DNA from 3 places in the Brevibacillus sp. SKDU10 genome. Region 1 is predicted to be linked to each of the others. Evidence: predicted binding sites of a transcription regulator. Region 1 holds the regulator's gene; each other region holds the start of a gene.
What was found. Region 1 encodes LexA, which represses DNA repair genes until DNA is damaged. Its sites were predicted from a motif close to CGAACATATGTTCG; they were not measured.

Region 1 (6,678 bases):
CAATTGTCGAACGATAGCTCTGCTCTAACGTATAAAAGTCTGTTTTCTTTTTGAAGATATTTCGTAAAACTGGCTGCCAGCTATCTAATCCACGGTACGCATGAATCCCTTGTGCCAAATCCCCTACGATTGTCATTGATTCATTTTTCGTGTGTAAAGAAAGCACTAAAATCTCTACATAGCTCAAATCTTGCGCCTCATCGATTACCGTATGATCAAAAGGAGCTTCCTTCCCGCTTCCTTCCAGCAGATGACGAAGATATAAAATGGGAGCAAGGTCTTCTGCTTCTATACGTTCTTCCTCTATAATTGCTTTTGAAGTCTCCACGACATCCTGCAACCATTCATCTGAAATATCTTCACTAGTAAGCTTTCGTAAAAGCTCCCAATCCTGCAGAAGCTGGGTATACACAGTAAAAGCATCTATTTCTGGCCACTTCCCTAAATACAAAGCGAGCAATTCATCCATTTTCTTCTCGAACCGTAATAAGCTTGGCTTATCCAAATCAATTTTTGCTTCTCGTAAATGTGTAAACAATTGCTGGGTCATTTGTTGTTTAACATGCTTAGCTAAGGCTTCTATTCTCCGGTGATAGGGCAAATGAGCAAACTCATTAATAAACAACTGGCGAATATCTGCCTTTTTCATTTCAAACACATGCTTTGTCTTGTTATAAATAAATCGTAAATCCTTATAGGTAATCAGCTCATGCAACAAGTAATCCATATACTTATCTAGCATATTGCGACAATGAATAGAACCCTTAAAAGACATCCGATTCCACGTTTGACGCTTTTGTACCTGCTTACTAGCATCGTCTTCAAAGAAAAGCAACAATGGCTTGCTCGGATCAACAATTCGCCATCCTTTTGGTAAAAGTACCTTTACCTGTTTGGCAGCCCACTCTGAGAAAGTGGCTTGTTGTACATCCTCCACACCTAATTCGGGTAATACATCCGAAATATATGTTAAAAACAGCTTATTAGGAGCAAATACCATAAATTTCTTAGACGCAATCAAATGCTGGTAATTATAAATTAAATAGGAAAGGCGGTGTAATGCAATCGTAGTCTTTCCGCTTCCAGCTACCCCTTGAACCACAATAGCCCGATCTTTTTCTGCACGTATGATATCATTCTGTTCCGTTTGAATGGTAGCAACGATATCCTTTAATCGACTATCGTTATTTTGATTCAGACTAGAAGCTAAGAATTCGTCAATATAACCTTCTTCCAGAAAATCCTCTGGCGTCCCGATTTCGCGATTGATCGTCTCTTTTAACGCACCATCATAAATTCCTGTAATCCGACCATCTTCTATAGCAAAATTACGCTTAAGCTTTACTTCTCCACGTACAATTCCCTGTAATGTTCGGTAAAAAGCATCCTTGCTCTCCCCGCTATAATAAAGGCTAGCGATAGGTGCACGCCAATCTACTACAACACTATCCATTGTGTCGCGTTCTACAATCCCACGCTTTCCAATATATACGGAATCCATTTCATAGGTTTCGTCTTTCATGAAATCTACTCGACCAAAGTAAGGCTTTTTCACAGAGCTTTCCAGATGAAAGAGATCCCTAGCTTTCGAGGAATTGACTACTTGTTTGACATAATCGTCCGTTGCCTCTCGCAAATCCTCTCGCAGCTGTCCAATCTCCTTTTCAATCGTATGTACTGTTTTATCCAGCCGATCTTGTTCTTCCTTATATGCAGGATGATGAATGGTCACATGACTAACCTCCTTTTCATCAAACGAATATTTATCTTATCAAAATGAAAAAGCAATTCCAAGGATAATCTTAAAAATCACAAATGTACCCCGAGCAGCATCCCTAGTGCTGCAGATAAAATCCCCACAGAATAACTAATAAGCAAGTATATGAATCCTATCTGGTAACGTTTTGTTGTAACTAATGAATAGCTCTCCCACTTACATGTAGAAAAGGTCGTAAAAGCCCCCATAAAACCTGTGCCTGCCGTTACGATAAAAAATGGAGCTAAGGAAGAGCTTGTTAGTACCCCTAATAAAAAACAACCCAAAATATTAATACAGCAGGTCGCTAAAGGGAACATTCCTTTATAACGCTGATTGATCAGAGAACTGATTCCGTAACGAGCCATGGCCCCAAGACAGCCGCCCAATGCTGCTCCTATACTATTCAACAGCATCAGTATCGCTCCCTCTCTGTGCTAATTGGGTACCTATCCAAGAACCCAGCCATACCATCAATAAACCACCCCATAGACTGGCCAGCACATAGCAAATGGCAAGTCCATATTGATGCTGATGCCAAAGGGTAAGTGTCTCTACACTAAAAGTCGAAAAGGTCGTGAAAGAACCAATAAACCCTGTTCCTACTCCTAAGGTAAACCAAGCAGGCAGTTGATTTCGGGTTAAGAGATATTGATTGAGAACTCCCAATCCGATACAGCCTATCAAGTTAATTACTAGCGTACCTAAAGGAAATGACAGCTCCCACCAGCCCGATGTCCATGCTCCTACTAAATATCGAGATACAGCCCCCATCATTCCTGATAGTCCAACAATTAAAAAAGACATGCATTCTCTCCTTTATCCATTATTTTTCACATATATACAAATAAACTCCTACCAGCAATATTACTGGTAGGAGTCATTAGCCTATTGGCGCTTAGGGCGAACTCCATCGCCTCTTATTTACTTGTAAAAACCTGTTTCACAGCACTATTACTACGGATCATTGGAAAAATCACATAGACTAGTGCTTATGCTTAGGTTCCTCATCCTCTACATAACGGATCGAATCTAAACTAGATTTCAAGGAAGCCTTCATAGCATCAATGTATTTTTGACGAAGAGCTTGTTGCTCCGCTTTTTCTTCTGGAGTTAAGCCAACACCCTTCGATTTCTTGGCTAATTCATTAATACGTTTTATTTCTGCATCAGTAACCAATGGTGATACCTCCTCAACTAACTTCTCTTTATTATAACACAAGACCAAAGGAGAGGAGATATAAATTATGGCTTTCGCTTATCGGTATACTGGAATAGCTAGATTATTTCCTGCATAAATCATGGGGCTATCTAACTGATTTTGTTTCATGATCTCATCCATTAGTTCTCTGGCTGATAGCCCAGATTCCTGTTGATAAGCTTGTGCAATACTCCACAGCGTATCACCTGGCTGAATTGTAATGACTAAAGCTGCCTGCTGTGTATGAGGAGCCGCAATAGCCACTTTCTCTTTTCCAAAAATCATGCTGCCTGCTGCAAAAGATACTATGATCAGCAATAACGTTACGATTGCTTGCCCTCGCGTTATCCCTTTTCTATGATGTACCAATGTGTTCTTACTCGTCATTGTTTTATCTTTATATAGATTCTGACAATTGCTAGATTGTACCATCATTATCATCACCCTCGCAAACGTTTGTTCTCATTTCGATAACATCATCATAATGCGAACAAACATTCCTGTCAAGCGAAAGAATCGAACTAATGTTTGTCGAACGCAAATTCTCATGGTATAATGTAGAAAATATCTGGATCGAGAGAATGAGGTGTTCGAAATGTCCAAACTCTCCAATCGCCAACAAGCGATCATTGATTTTATTCGTAAGGAAGTAAAAGATAAAGGTTATCCCCCGTCTGTTCGAGAAATCGGTGAAGCCGTAGGACTAGCTTCCAGTTCCACTGTTCACGGTCATCTCGCAAGACTTGAAAAGAAAGGCTTAATCCGCCGTGATCCTACTAAGCCACGTGCTATTGAATTATTGGACGAGACTCGTCTACAGGACGATTATGAAAGCTCCATCGTTCGAGTACCAGTGGTTGGTAAGGTAACGGCAGGTCAACCTATTACAGCTATTGAACAGGTGGAAGAATATTTCCCATTGCCAGAAAACATCGTTACGTCTGACAATGTGTTCATGTTGCGCGTTATGGGAGAGAGCATGATCGAAGCAGGCATTTTAGATGGCGATTATGTAATTGTCCGCCAACAAAATGTAGCGAATAACGGAGATATCGTGGTAGCCATGACCGAAGAGGATGAAGCAACTGTAAAACGTTTCTTTAAAGAGAAAACTCACTTCCGTCTACAACCGGAAAACTCACAGCTAGAACCAATCATTTTAGATAATGTGACGATTTTAGGTAAAGTAATTGGCGTTTACCGCCTTTTCCACTAGTGCATTGGATTTTTAACTTCTCACGTGCTTACACGTACAAACTCTTGGTGAAGATCATACTCGCCAAGAGTTTTTTACTACTCAAATTTATTGTTCGTAACGGTTTATTTTATGCTCCACTCTGCCTAGCTCCTTGATACCTTTCGTGTTTCTCCTATTATTGGCTTATATTTAGGTGTAAATTAGCTACATAGCCACTTAAAACAGGTTTCTTTTTTAGCAAGTCTTCAAGCAAGTCTTCAAACAAGCCTTCTCTAATCCTGATGTGTAAACACAAATAAACCGAGATTGCCGTTTTCCCTACAGTAAATGATAGAGAATTTGACAATCTCGGTTTTATGGAATGGATCACACTCAAAATCCAATGTAACGATCCACAATAAGTTTTACCAAGCAACAATAAAGAACCAGATAATCATGATGAGTTGGATAGAGATTTTCATGATGACACTGCTAAAGAAACCTATAAGACTTCCTATCGCTATCTTAAAAGCTCGTTCTGCCGGTTGTTTTTGCATCAGCATTTCAATTAATAATACAAATATAAATGGGAGAATAATCATACCAAATGGCGGAAACGTAAGTACACCAATAATAACACCTAATATTGACCCGATTGCTGATGCTTTTGAGCCACCATATTTTTTAACAAAGTACATATTAGTCAATAGGTCAGCACCAAATAACACCACACTCAAAATTCCCATTCCCCACCAGAAGGAAACCGGCAATCCTGCTCCAGGCTCTGCAATCGCGAATTGATATAGTAAAAAACCGCCCCATAACATGATCGTATCAGGTAACACTGGGAAGAAAATACCAGCAATACTTAGACCAAATAGAAGTATAACGATCAACCATAATAAAACATCCATGTTTAAACCCCCTCTTTGTTGCATCTGACCCGTTTTCTATATGTACGTTTCAGTGCTCTCCTACGTTTCATTTTTACTAGGAGTTTCCTTTTTCTTGTTCGCTAAACGTGTCTTTTCCTACATATACATGGTCCTGCTCTTTTTTATGATCTCGTTTTTAGCAAAGCTTGACCTATTTACCTGTAGCGCTCTTTACCGGCTCCCTTTTTCCACTTCATACAGGCAAAAGGACAGCAAGAAAAAGGTATAAGGACAACAGGTGAAATGTTACATTTAGAGAAATTAATACTATACACTAAATTGTCCCCGCTCCAAGCCTGTATATCCTATTTCGGAAAGGAAGGTTGCAAGATGCACAAAATCGTTTGTTCTTTATTGGCAGTACCAATTGTTTTCTTACTGTCCTCGACTAGCTATGCGGCTTTAGATAAGCATAGCACAACAAAAGTAACTAGTAGTAGTAATGCTTACAGCCAATATTCTATTCCATTTGCACTAACGGTAAAGGAATGGGATAGAGGTTATGGAGAAGCTGGTGTCACAGGCCCTTTTTTCCTCGCGAAAGGTGGCAGCGTAACGGTTACGTTTGATAAGAAAGTAGACTCATTGGGCTGGTATCTACTGAATGCAAATACCTACGGAGCTGAAAAAATCTATCCAAAAGGCTCTACTGTAACCGTCCCACGACATTCACATTGGATTGTTATTCTGCAAAACGCTAGTATAAAACCTGTTACTATTACAGGAAACGTGACGATTCACTAGTCTTTTTATCACGTTATCACGCAACACCTTCACTGATCAGTTATCAGCTCTTACAGCCTCTGCATCCCCTAAAACTTGGTGTAGGAGAATGAGGAGATCTAATAAAATAAGCACCATTTTTCAGGTGCTAGATTATCTCTCGTTCTCCTCATCTGTATGTATGCCGATCGTCGAGAATTTTTGAATAGGACCATTCCAATCCTCGCGCCTGAATTCTTGATAATTATGATTTGTGTATTCCGAAATTAATGTACGCCAAAATTTTTGTGCCGAGATATTTTGTTCGATTTGGGAGATTTCCCATTCTCCCTGAAATTGATGGAATAAGCGAAATGCTACTTTTCTACCGATTCCACGCTTTCGATATTTTCTCATGATAAAAAACTCTGCAATGGAGTAGTATTCTATCTCTTGGCTTCGTATCTTTCGCAGTAACACAAACCCAGCATATTTTTCATCCACTTTGACAAAAAAAGGTATTCGAGCTGATTCTGTCCAATAATGGTCCAGAAACAGATAATCATATAAACCATGCTCATTAACATCTGCATGATCGAATTCACTAAAATCATATTGATATAGCTCGATTAGATGCCTTAAAATCATCTTTTGCTGCAAAGATACCTTCACAAGCTCTATTTTCATTTCTATACTCCTTACTTCATATAGAATGAGCTGTCGTATGCTAAGAAATACCTTAATGATAGCTTTATCGCATCGCTTATTTTCTTACACGCATCAATTTTCCGCTATTTAATCTTACTAAATCTTCTACCTTTATTTTCACTAATGAATGAGGAGAGCCTCCTCCCGTATAAACATACTCTAATTCTGTTATTTTCGGATCAACCAAAAAAATTGCCTC
Region 2 (6,678 bases), on a different contig from region 1:
CAGATAGAGTCTTAGGAGTGGTACGTTTTGATAGGAGAACAAGAGAAACTTTGGTCCAAAAAATTTATATTGTTAACAATTTGTAATCTGCTGTTATTTCTTAATTTACAAATGATCCTTCCCGCTTTTCCGGCCTATGTGAAAGAAACCTTCTATGCTAATGATTTTACGATTAGTCTAGTAACAAGTCTCTTTGCCTTGTCTGCTATTGTGACACGGCTATTCGCAGGTGAGCTGTTAAAGCGGGGAAAGATCACTTTCCTATTATTCACGGGCTTAGCAATTGCTGCTCTCTCTACAGCCGGCTATTATTGGTGCGGAACTATTGCTGTCTTGCTTGTTATGCGCGTTTGTTACGGGATTGGCTTTGGGATGTCTAGTACCACCTTTCCCACAATGGTTTCTCATGTCATTCCCATTCGCCGTATGGGAGAAGGCATGGGTTACTTCGGTTTATCTACCAGCCTAGCTATGTCTATCGCACCGATGATTGGATTATGGGTATTAGCAACGTATGGCTTTGGCACATTAACTGCCTCTTCCACCCTATTGATTTTATTGATCTTCCCTTTGCTGTACCTCGTTTTACCCAAGCAACAATCAATAGCAACGGGAAATGCTGAGTCTATTAGGCAAACGGACCCTAAGACGTCCACTACGGAGTCCACGTACAAAACCATGTCATCCAATAGCAGCTCTTCCTTTCTGGATAAGAACGTCTTGCTTCCTTGCCTGTTAAATCTGTTGCTATCAGTTACCTATGGCGGCTTACTGAGCTTTTTGGCCTTATTTGGAAAAGAAATGCAAATTGACAATGTAGGTAACTTCTTTTTGTTTAATGCACTAGCGATTCTGTGTATTCGTCCGCTTTCTGGCAAGATTTTTGACCAAAAAGGGCATGTAGCTGTTTTGATTCCAGGTGCTTTATTGGTAATCGCTGGTCTGCTTTCTCTTTCCTTCACGACTGGTATGATCGGTCTAATTGGTTCGGCTGTGTTGTATGGACTCGGTTATGGAACTCTCCAGCCTTCCATGCAAGCGTGGATCATTAAGGAAGTAAGTCCAGATAAGCGAGGAATGGCTAATGCTGCCTTCCTCAACTCGATTGACTTAGGAGTTGCCATCGGTTCTATGTTGCTCGGCGTAGTAGCAGCTAGTGCCAATTATGCAATCATGTATCGCATCTCTGCTTTAGCCATGGTGACCTATTTGCTCGTTTATTTATTCTTCTTAATGACACGCGGAAAACGCATGAAAAGAGAGCTAGCCAAGCACGCTGAGAACGTAAAAATGTAACCGTAGCGAGTAGGATCATGCACGCCGGATGGTAGTGCATACAACGCTGGTATCATCTTTAGCGACCTTTTCCTGCATCACCTTGCTGCGTCTCTCCCGTCAGCCATTGTTGGACGCGCGCCTGACATTCTGCCCGCAATAATTCGGGGGAATAGAGCAATTCGTGTACATAGCCGTTCAATCGAACCTGTACGCGATATAAGCCCTCTTTTGTCTGTGCGCCAATCACCTCGCATCCTCTGTCTAGTAGGGCTCTGCGCAGATCATGATGTCTACGCTCTGCCCAACGTGACAGGTGCTCCAATAGATGGATATAGGACAGAGACAATGGAATCTGTCGCAAAGTCTGCTGATCCACCATCGCTACTTTAAATAACAAGCCAAATAAAATAGATTCGCGCACATGCTCCTGCCACTCGAGTGGCACGGTTGACTGGCTCATTTATAATGTCCTCCAATCTTGTGTGCCCTCTCCTTCACTTGACCAGCTGAGAGTATCGACACTGCGCGCATAATCGCATCATTGCCAAAGCGAGATCGAATTCCATCCATGGTATAGGCAAGAGAACGCTTTTTCATTTTGTCTTCAAATAAACTAAGCTGACAAACATCATCCGGGGTCAATTGGCCAATCTGAACGCCCACGCTACGTACTGGAGAATGCTCCCAATGACGCTCAAACAATTCTAAGACAACGGCATAAATCGTCATCACATCATTGGTTGGCTCCAGCATTTTCATTTGTCGAAAAAAACCTGTTGGTACGTCAAAATCCGCCCCTCTGCATCCTACAGCTACGACCCAGCCCATTAGTTGCTTCCTTCTGGCCCTTCTACACACTTCTTCACATAATTCCAACAAAACCACCTTAATCTCTTCGGCTGTATGATAGTCACGTGGCAATGTCATATGATGACCGATCCCCTTCTGAACATCATGCGCCTGAACCGATACAGGTGACTCATCAATGCCATGTGCAGTCCGCCACAGCACCTCTCCATTTACTCCAAAACGTTTCATCATGACATCAAGCGATGCTTCTGCTAACTGACCAATTTTATACATCCCCATCCGATGAAGATGCCGCTTCATCCGTGAACCCACACCAAACAGCTTGTCGATCGGTAACTGCCACAGCGTTTCAGCCAGCTCCTCTTTTTTTAACCAAAAAATCCCCCCCTCCTGCTTTTTAGCCATATCGCAAGCCATTTTAGCCAGCACCTTATTTTCACCAATTCCTACTCGGCAGACTACTCCTGTCTCCATGAGAACACGCTGTCTAATCCTAGTCGCAATCGCTTCTGGATCATTCCCAAATAATCGCAGGCTCCCCGTAATATCAAGGAACTGTTCATCAATCGAGAAAGGCTCCACTAAATCGGTAAAGGACTCAAAAATAGCCGTAATGTGCGCCGCTACCTCTAAATAACGCTGCATGCGGGGGCGTACTACCACAAGCTGGCGGCACTTTTGTTCGGCTTTCCACAAGGGCTCTGCTGTAGTCACACCATATGCTTTCGCTAACGAACAAGCAGCTAGTACCACACCGCTCCGTCTCTTCGGATCACCAGCCACCACGACAGGTTGATCACGCAGTTCTGGATTAGCCGCTTTCTCAACGCTTGCGTAAAAGCTTTGCATATCAATTAGAAAAATCACCCGCTTCTTGTTCACCTTGAACACCCCTATCGAACATACATTCCTGTCGAATAGTATACCAAACACTTGTTCTTATTTATACTATGAACCCGGAGGTAATTTTATACAGTAATGAAGCACTTCAGGATGAGAAAATAAACGGAACAATTGGAATTGAGTATGAGCTACATGTAAATGGATTAAACCAGATCAGCAGAATCAGGTTAGCTTTTGCCTAGAAAAAATTCGAGCCGAGGTTGATCGGTATACGTTTCCCGTGAAACCTTCCAAACAAAATTACGTACTTACTGATAGAGGTGATTAAAAGTGGACAAGCGCATACAGGAGATTATTACGGCTACAAGTGAAAAATTTGGCCTTCAAACGTATCACTTACATACGAGCCGTTTATCGACAACTGTGGATTTGATTCGTGGCACAACCTATCAATTGAGCATGGAATGGTTTGTAAACGGGGTAACAGAACGTACGGAGGATGATGTAAATCCCCCCGGTACAGCCGTAATTGAATATGATATTAGCTCCAAATGCTATAAAAGTGTGATTTTTGTCGGTGGAAAAACTTTTTCTACAAGCTCCACACGCTTTTCAACCTATTCCGAAATAATAGAGTGGATAGAAGCAGAAACAGGCCTGCGCCATGAAGAGCAGTTCATTCTAAGCGATCGGACACAGTCCTCCGCCATCCACCATTTTAAAGCCTGCCATAATAGGGTTCCTCTTGCTCCAGGTGGAATGATAGCAGTAGAGCATAATGATAAAGGACAGCTTCTTTCGTTTACAGTAAGCGGCGTGTTTCCTCCAAAAGAAATGATAAAAGAGGAGCCTTATACACTGACCCTAGATACAGATGTCATACAGATCGCAAAGGAACAGGTTAGCTTAATCGAATTCCCTTCAACAGAGCAAAACAAATGGATTTTGGCTTATGCACTTGAGGAAATTTATATAGCCAATGATTTATCAGCAACTTATCCTTTTGAATTTATGATAGATAATCGTTTTCGCTTGAATGTTGACCATGTTTTTCATTGGGTCACACCATTAACGCTAACGTATGAGGAACAAGATCCTTTCCTATTTCAGAATCAGCCGGAGGTGTCTGCCAAGCAAGCATTTGCTAATGAACCACACCCAGATATGCTACCTATTACATGGGAGGAGCAGCAGCAGGCTATTCATGCAATCTCCGACTTTTTGCGTTCTATGTACCCAACAGAGTCAGGACAGTGGAAGCTAACCCATCTATATCGGCAAAACAACTACATTCAGGCTGTACTCCGGTCTGTTTCCAGCCCCACTAAAGTGATCTCAGCTAAAATCACAATATTCTTAGACCCGAAACAACTGCAAATCGTCTCGTATTTTGATAATCAGCTCTTTTGGAAAGAGATACATAGAAATCTAGCGCAAGCTGAGCCTGTCACGATTGACAAAGAGCTTGCCTTCGAACGGCTTAAACAGCATCTTACTCTGACGCCAACGTATGTGTTGCATCCAGAAAGAACCCATTATGTATTGTGTGGAAAGCTGGATTGCCACTATGGAGTGCTGGGAACAAATGGTGACGTTATTTTATTAGATTCCATCGACTAGAACGTGCCTTGAGCACCGATTCCCACACTTGGTTTTTTAAACAAGAATGTGTTCCTTGAACATGCGTACATCAAAACGATCCGTATTTCCGACGTTTTCCAAATGAAAGCCCCCTCACTCTTCTAACATTAAGAAGAGTGAGGGGGCTTCTTACATCGTCCGTAAACAAACGTGCATTCTTATTCGTAATCTTTTTATCGTCCTAGCAAAGTAAAAAAATCAAAATCATTTGCATCCATATCAAAAAGAGCAAGCATAGCCATTTGTACCAGTCTAATCTAAAACGGTGCCATCCAGAATTCCCTGTTCTCGCAAATAGGAGCGCAGATATTCATACGCAGGCTCTGTCCAGAACTCATCCTTATTGACCATAACCGCTGCTTCCTGACGAGCTACCTCTAACGCTTTATAGTCGCTCAGTAAATCTGCTACCTTAAAGTCAGGAACCCCGCTTTGCTTCGTTCCAAAGAAATCACCTGGACCACGTAGCTCCAAATCGCGTTGAGACAGTTCAAAACCGTCATTGGTTTCGCACATGACACGCATCCGTTCTTTTCCAACCTCTGATTTTGGATCGGCAATGAGTACGCAATATGATTGATCAGCCCCACGACCGACACGTCCACGCAACTGATGCAACTGAGCAAGACCAAACCGCTCAGCATCATAGATGACCATAAAGGTTGCATTCGGCACGTTTACCCCAACCTCTACTACGGTCGTAGAAACAAGAATTTGAGTTTTTGCACTAGCAAACGATTGCATGACCTCATCCTTCTCTTTAGATGGCAAACGCCCATGCATCAAGCCTACCTGATACTCCTGGAAATACATGCTTAATTGCGCATGTACATCAATCGCATTTTGAACGTCCAGCTTGTCGGATTCTTCGATTAAAGGACAGATTACATAAGCTTGGCGACCTTGTGATAATTCTGCTCGCATGCGTTCTAGCACTTGATGAAACTGCTCGTGCTTAGCCCATGAGGTCTCTACTGGTTTACGTCCAGCCGGCATCTCATCGATTACAGAGACATCCATATCGCCAAAAGCCGTGATTGCCAACGTACGTGGGATCGGTGTAGCTGTCATGAATAAGACATCTGGACAAAGCCCCTTGTTGCGAAGGACACGACGTTGTTCGACCCCAAAACGATGCTGCTCGTCTGTGATCACCAGTCCCAGCTTGGAGAAAAATACATCGTCCTGAATAAGTGCATGCGTACCAACTACTACATCCAAGCTTCCTGATTGCAGAGCTTCAAGCAACTCACGTCGTTTTTTGCCTGTAACAGAGCCTGATAACAGCGCAATCCGTAGCCCCAATGGCTCCAATAAGCTTGCTAATGAGTGCAAATGCTGCTCAGCCAAAATTTCTGTGGGCACCATCAAAGCACCTTGAAAACCGGCTTTCACTGTAGCATACAAAGCAATAGCTGCTACTACTGTTTTACCGGAGCCTACATCCCCTTGCAATAAACGATTCATTGCATAGGGAGCCTGCATATCATCAAGCACCTCTTTTACCACACGCTTTTGAGCTCCTGTTAACGGAAATGGTAGGGAACGTACGAATTCTCGCACCAGCTCCAGCGGAATGGCTTGGGCAACCCCCTCTGTTTGCTGACGTATTATCCGTCGAAATGCCTGCATTTTTACTTGAAATAAAAAAAGCTCTTCAAACATAATACGGCGGCGGGCTTGATGGCCTTCTTGTGCATTGCCTGGAAAATGGATCAGCTCAATTGCTTCATGACGCGGCAATAAACGATAGCGTTCTACTAGTTCCGGAGGCAGAATCTCAGGAATTAGCTTGCCGTATTTTTCAAGGGCACGCTGAATTGTTTTGCGTAAAAATAAAAGATTCACTCCTGCACTTAACGGATAAACCGGGACGAGATCGTTGCGTTTCTTGGCCCGCGGTGAATCCTTTTGTGTCATTTCACTCACGGTAATTTGCAGTTTATGCTTGTCCCATTTACCTGTAACTACGATCTCTTTACCGGGAGATAGCTGTGTTTTAACATACATCTGGTTAAACCAAACAGCCGTGACAACTACACGATCCATGACAAGCTTGACGCTGATCCGCGATTTCTTTTTGCCAAAAAAGCGAACAGAGGGCTC
Region 3 (6,678 bases), on a different contig from region 1:
CGGAACTCCTGAGATGTATGATGTTCATATTTCGCCAGATGATAAGCAGATCGCCTTTTCTGCTGTTTCACCTGCCTCATCAAACAAAACGTTTGAGTATGAATTGTTTACCATGGATGTAGCTACAAAACAGGCTAAGCAAATCACCACTTTACATAAGCATGCTGATTCACCTGTCTATTTTCATAAACAGAACAAGCTGCTTTTCTTAGAAGATATCGGCTGGCCTGCTGAATCCACATATCAGCTTAGAACCGTGAACACTGACGGCTCTGATCTGCAAACACTACAGATCGCTGTGCCAGAATAAATATCTCCCACCATATCAGTAGTAGCTTGCCTCTCTTGAGAAGCGTTCGATTACAAAAGCATGACGATCTATCCTATTTTTCAAAACACAAAAAGCGCAAAAAGATATCTATTATTTAGACTATCTTCTTGCGCTTTCATCTTAGTCTAGCTTGATCGAATGTATTTGCTTTTTTTTAAAAGCCTTCCTTCTACAGTTTCCGTTCATGCCCCTCTGCCTGCACCATAATTTCTGGATTTGTAATGCTACCGCTCACTATTCTTTCCGATTCATCGGTTTGATTTGTTTGGGCCAGACGAATCTGAAACGGCATTTCAAAAATCTCTTCTGCACGTGGTTGAATTACATACTCGGCTCGCAACGGTTCTGGCTCAGTAGTGTTATCATCGAATAGATGAAAGGGCATATCTATGGAAAAATGGACTTCTTGGCCACCGTAATTTTTAATACGAAATTGACAGCTTCCTTTAATTAACCCATCTGCGTCACTTTGATAGTGACAGGAGCTTCTTTTCTTCTCATAATCAAGTGCATAGACACCATTGGCAATAAAAGATTGAAATCCGCTTAAAAGAAGATAAGTTGCAACGGGTACAGCAATCCATAGTGTCACAATTGTTTTACCTGCTCCGTATTCTTTTAGGAAAAGGACAAGCACACAGATAAATAATAAGAGAAGGAATATACCATCTACGTGGAATGAATCTATTCTCGTAGGAATGCCTAACTGCTGTAAAAGGCGGTATAAAAGCGTGGTATTATGTGGAAAGGAAGCTTTCAGAAGAAGCAACAAAGCTAAACTAATCCAAGCCGCCCAGCGTAGTTTTTGATGTTTTTTAGGGATCAAAGAAACACTCCTTTCTCTTGGCTTAGACTGTCAGCTTACAATAGTGACGTTATCAGCGTACATTCTAGATAAAGAGGGCCTCGTTTTCTTTATTTTACCATTGTTTTCCCGATTGCGACATCATCTTCTGCTTTCTTTTTCATTGAAAAGAATTTTTAGTTAATGCTGTTTTGTACCACAAGGAATTCATGCTCGACATGTTCTTAAATTTACTTGGATGGTAATATAAATAATATGGTTATAGGTCTTTAGTAAAGGAAAGCAAAGTTTAAGCACCCATGAATCATTTAAAGCTTTAAAGAACTGAGGTGAATACCAAACCGCGTTACCGTTATTACATGCGTATTATTGTTGCAATCATGATTTTTAGGTGTACATAACTAAGTAGACAAACCATTATTTTTAACTGATAAGGAGAGAAATGCTATGCTTCGTGATTTGTATGCCCAAGAATGGGAACATTTCCGCAAAGATTACAAGAAAGGTTTTTGGATTCTTACATTCGTGTCCTTAATCATCGCTGTTGTTTTTTATATGCTCATTGTAAAAAATCCGCAAACGGTTAAAGAGCTGTTGACTACACTTGCTCAAGCCTTTGAGGCAAAAGGGATCAAGTCAGGCGGAACACCCACCAATTTTTTCTGGTCTATTTTTAAAAATAATACGCAAGCGACCCTTTTGTCCGTGGTAATCGGAATCATTCCGCTAATTGTTTTACCTGCCTTTTCAGGTATTATCACCATTAGCACGATTAGTATTTTACTTGCGTCTGTTGCGATTCAGAACCAGCCTTGGATAGATATCTTAGTTTACGGAATCCTCCCTCATGGCATTATTGAGATGATTGCTATTTTCTTGAGTGGAAGTGTTGGCATTTTTCTTAGTCTTACTGTGTTTCGCCGCCTATTTTCGCGCAATCGACATCAGTATTCTGTTAAAAATGCGATCCTCAAGTCACTTAAAACCTATATTTTGGTTATTTTACCGCTTGTCTTGCTCGCAGCACTTATTGAAGGTTATGTGACACCCATTCTGATTCACAAGGTGGTATAAACTGTAAACCGCTGCTACTTATGCTATAATACAAGTGAATATTCCCTATTTTTGTAATTAGGAGGATTCCACTTTGTTTTTTTCTAATCCACTTGAGCCTGGTTCACCCATGTTTGATTTCACGTTCTCTTTTATGGCTAACGTGATTCCTGTGATTGTAATTGGTGGCTTTATTTTCGTGATTGGTCGTGCTCTATTTACCTGGACAACTAATAATCATTCTCCTGTCGAAAGTAAACAAGCTCACATTGTTTCAAAGCGTTTTCAAGTGTCTGGCGGTTCTGGAAATCATGCTTCCCACACTTCATATTATGTAACCTTTGAATTAGTGAGTGGTGAACGCAAAGAATTTCAATTGACTGGATCTCAATACGGACTGCTAGCCGAAGGAGACCATGGTATCGTTTCTTATCAAGGAACACGTTTTAAAGGCTTTCAGCGTCAAACTACTTCGGCTTAATACTCCATTTTACATTGATCATACATGAAGCTGTTATTGTTTCTTGGTAAAAATATTGATTAAATGGTCTAGACCGTTGATTGCAAAAAGACGAGCACCGTTTGTTTGAAATGATGTCATATTTCCTGATCTGACGTTGCTGTTTCAATCAGCAACGTCCTTTTTCGCCGCTTACACATTTCTCCCACAACCATCAGGTACAATCATCACGTACAATAAATTAATTTTTGCTCACCGTGCCTATGAATTGATTTAGGCTTAGCATGCAAGTCACAGAAATACAAGGAGCGTACCTATGCTAGAAAATATGGATGTCTGGAAAAACATGGCCTTTCATTATCAATTTGCTTTACGCGAATTGGAAACGAAGATCATGATCGTGAATACAGAATGGAAGCTGCAAGATGGATATTCCCCTATTGAACATATTAAAACGCGTTTAAAAGAACCGGCTAGTATCATGAAAAAGCTAGAGCGTAAACGTTTGCCAAAGACTTTAGAAAGCGTGCGAGACAAGCTGTTTGATGTAGCTGGTGTTCGAATCGTTTGTGCCTTTGTTGAAGACATTTATCGCATTGCGGATCACTTTAAACAGCGAGAGGATTTGCGCCTTGTTGAGATTAAGGATTACATAGCCTCTCCAAAGCCAAATGGCTATCAAAGCCTGCATCTCATCGTTCAGGTCCCTCTTGTTCTAAATGAAGGAACACAATGGGTAAATGCAGAAATTCAACTCCGGACCTTAGCCATGGATTTTTGGGCGAGCCTTGAGCATATTTTGTACTATAAGTACGATAAGCAGGTGCCGCCTTATGTCTTACATGAATTGACTGAAGCCGCTGAAGCAGCAAATAGCTTGGATCAAAAAATGCTGCGATTGCGTAAAGAAATCTTAAATGGGAAAGAATTTAAAGTAGTTGCCGGAGCCAAGGCATAGCTGTTCTCCCCGTACAAAAGAAAAAGGATAATTGGATGCGTCCCGTACGCTTGCAATTATCCTTTTTTTTCTTATATACGACCATCATATAAAATTAAGCAGGATATTTCCTTGGAATACGAACAAATATTCCTGTTTTTAGGGTATAATTTAGAGGGAGGAGGTTTTCATGAATCTCGAATTATATCAAATGACACCCTTAGAGGAATGGATTACAGCTAGGTATCAACGGTATGGATTTCTAGCTCCTGAGGAATTACACCTGGAAGAGATTGCAGAGTTATTTGGAGGAGAAATTGCTTTTACAAGATTACCATCCCACGTAAGATGGTGCGAGAATAGTGGAGACTTTCTGATTTTTTTACATCAGCATCTGTCAGAAGTAGAACGACGAGCCGAATTTTTTCATGAATTATGCCACCCGTTGCGCCATTCTGGCAATCAGTTGTCATTGCCACCTGCTCTACGCGACTTACAAGAAATGCAAGCCGGACACTTTCAGTTGTATGCAGCTATGCCTTTTTATTTGCTTCAAACCTTACCCATGCCTAAATACGAACGGGATTGGTTACACCAGCTAGCTCTAGCTTTCCGGGTCCCCATCTCATTGGCCTGTCGCCGCTGGGAGCAGATCAAGCGCCGAATCTGGCTAGCACAGGAACACGAATGGAATATGATGGTATATCAGCAAAAACAAAGGTCAGCTCTGAAGAGACCTTCTCTTACTCCCGAAACGAAACGCTTGCTTAGTCAATTGCAAAAACAGCTGTCGAGGGAGTGGGATTAGCTTCTCACATGTTTTCTCCAAGAACCTTGATTCACGGAAGAACTGTGGAAATGAAAATTTAAGCTTTATTCCTGATATTTATCTAGATACTTTTATTGCCAACCATTTACTTTATGTACTAATGAAGATTTAACTACTTTACTCAGCAAGCACTTTTTACTTTATTATGCATTTTACATATTTTAAAAACCTTTACTTATTTTCGATTTATATTTTTAGTACAAATAATCTTCATTTCCTTGAGCTATAACTTCCCATTGCCAGCAACATTAGTGGTTTTCTTGTTGATTTGGATGCTTTATCTTCATCATTACTCAGATTTGTTGGGATGCGGTATACTTACTCTACTTAAGTGACCGCTTCCTCTTCGTTTTCTATTTTAATTCTTGAATAGATCATCCATCTATTCCTTCTTTTTCTCTCGATTTTCTTCTTTTACAGAGATATTTCTACTTGACAAGCTTACATACCATTAATAAAGAGATAAAAATAGTATTTTTGTGTATTTTTCCCTTTTTTGGAATAGACAAACATATATCTGTGTTTTATTATACTAAATAATAACTATATAGGGAGGAATACAAAATGAAAAAAACGTTTTCAATTTTTGTAAGCATGATATTATCTTTGATGTGTTTTGCTGGATTTACTTCTGCTGAGAGGCTACGTTAGACAAGAAAACAGAAAAAGAGGTAAGTGTAGAAGAAATTACATATGAAGAAGCATTGAAAAGAATAGCGAAATATTCTGATAGAACTCTTGAGGAAGTTATGGAAGAAGAAGCTAAGTTACAATCTAAATCACTTATTGCTTCAAGTAAAATTACAGGTTGGAGAGAATATAGAACTACATTAGAGGTGAAAAAAAGTTGGACACCTGATCTTATAGTTATTGCTCGAACAAATACCTCTGGAAGCGCTAAATGGATCGACCAAATTAGATATGCATCTATTGAAAGAGAGTACAATGGTATTTCTAAAGGTTTTAGTGGAAAAGTAGAGGCGTGGATCGATGATAGACAAGTAGGCATTGATTACCTCGTAGATGGAGATTTCTTTAATAATGGTAGTACAACCTTAACTGGACAAGCTGGTGTTGATACAGGTATTTTTAGTGCCACTTTTGGTGTTTCAGGCTCAAACAGCCATTACAAATATTTCCGAGAATATTCCCATTTTTACGCTGTACAATAGGTTATCTTCTTTTATAAATTACTCCCCCTACACCATTTTTGTAGGGGGCTTTTTATGTAGGTCAAAAAATGTAAGAGCAATCACAACGTAACTATTTAAGATACTTATCAGTTGCAATATCTAAAAATACCGTACTATATACTTCTTTTATATTTTTATCCGTTTTTTTATCATCTTTCAATCCGTAGCCTTTGATTTTGATGACCTCCTTATTTGTTCCTTTTAAAATTCCCATGATATACATTCCATCTTTTATTTTCGGTGCGCTTTCATAGGTCATATCGTCTTCGGTAAAAGGAAGGTATGAGCTTGCGCTATCTACAAAATAAATGGAATATTTCCCAGTTTTATAGATTGGTTTATACGGCTTTTTGGAAGCTTCTTGTAACTTATCAGGCATAATAAACAAAGCGTCTAAAGTTATATTCTGATCCTTTATTAATCTATCCAATGTTAGTTCTATAAATTGGACATTCTCTTCGTTAACCGATGGCTTAGATCCTACAACCCCAATATTTAGCATGTTTTTACTTTCTTCCACCGTTTGATTTCCTTGACATCCAGATAAAACAAATAACAATAGGGGCAACACCAAACAAAATATTTTTTTCAACCAATATTCCTCCTTAAAAGGGTTTTAGAAACCAACTTCAATCTTTTTCACTCTTATTCCTGCCAAAATAATTAATTTTTACATTTCTTCCAATTTATCTACCTATATTTTAGATTCAGTTCCTTTTTTATAAATAACGGGTTAATCATAAGTCAATCACTCTATGACCCAAATGATTGAATTTCGAAATAAGAACTATGGAAGGAAGAATGAAAGAAGGAATAAAAAGCTCTCTTTCCCAATGAAAGAGAGCCATGTAGCAGTTGCATTCGTTGTGTCATTTGTTTCATTTTAGTTAAGTTTAGCTATGATTATTTTCGTTTTCGTTTGACCTATGATCCGCTAGCGACATCTACTTGCTTTTTAACAATATGGTGGCCAATATCTAGGCCTTTTGCTAGCAATTCTTCTTCTGTCAAAACCGTCAGCTGTTGATTCTTTGAAGGCATCGGCATCAATCCACCTAGTGGACTGAGCA

Region 2: the regulator LexA is predicted to act here: its motif matches at 2,986-2,999, upstream of dinB (DNA polymerase IV).
Region 3: the regulator LexA is predicted to act here: its motif matches at 3,727-3,740, upstream of AYJ08_RS17040 (ImmA/IrrE family metallo-endopeptidase).

Annotation. Positions count from the first base shown of each region.
Region 1 is NZ_LSSO01000090.1:66,636-73,313, reverse strand. It holds gene AYJ08_RS05705 (HelD family protein) at 1-1,732, opposite strand, end outside; gene AYJ08_RS05700 (fluoride efflux transporter FluC) at 1,810-2,172, opposite strand; gene crcB (fluoride efflux transporter CrcB) at 2,159-2,563, opposite strand; fluoride riboswitch at 2,624-2,683, opposite strand; gene AYJ08_RS05690 (DUF896 domain-containing protein) at 2,742-2,936, opposite strand; gene yneA (cell division suppressor protein YneA) at 3,015-3,392, opposite strand; gene lexA (transcriptional repressor LexA) at 3,553-4,173, shown strand; gene AYJ08_RS05675 (DUF456 domain-containing protein) at 4,560-5,048, opposite strand; gene AYJ08_RS05670 (hypothetical protein) at 5,400-5,813, shown strand; gene AYJ08_RS05665 (GNAT family N-acetyltransferase) at 5,946-6,458, opposite strand; gene AYJ08_RS05660 (aminoacyl-tRNA deacylase) at 6,535-6,678, opposite strand, start outside.
Region 2 is NZ_LSSO01000180.1:79,473-86,150, reverse strand. It holds gene AYJ08_RS17015 (MarR family winged helix-turn-helix transcriptional regulator) at 1-15, shown strand, start outside; gene AYJ08_RS17010 (MFS transporter) at 28-1,296, shown strand; gene AYJ08_RS17005 (YhjD family protein) at 1,355-1,738, opposite strand; gene dinB (DNA polymerase IV) at 1,735-2,970, opposite strand; gene AYJ08_RS16995 (hypothetical protein) at 3,262-4,551, shown strand; gene recG (ATP-dependent DNA helicase RecG) at 4,825-6,678, opposite strand, start outside.
Region 3 is NZ_LSSO01000180.1:87,454-94,131, reverse strand. It holds gene AYJ08_RS17065 (TolB family protein) at 1-310, shown strand, start outside; gene AYJ08_RS17060 (hypothetical protein) at 501-1,157, opposite strand; gene AYJ08_RS17055 (stage II sporulation protein M) at 1,584-2,210, shown strand; gene AYJ08_RS17050 (DUF2500 domain-containing protein) at 2,284-2,670, shown strand; gene AYJ08_RS17045 (GTP pyrophosphokinase) at 2,966-3,607, shown strand; gene AYJ08_RS17040 (ImmA/IrrE family metallo-endopeptidase) at 3,777-4,394, shown strand; gene AYJ08_RS17035 (hypothetical protein) at 5,165-5,587, shown strand; gene AYJ08_RS17030 (hypothetical protein) at 5,679-6,200, opposite strand; gene AYJ08_RS17025 (hypothetical protein) at 6,533-6,678, opposite strand, start outside.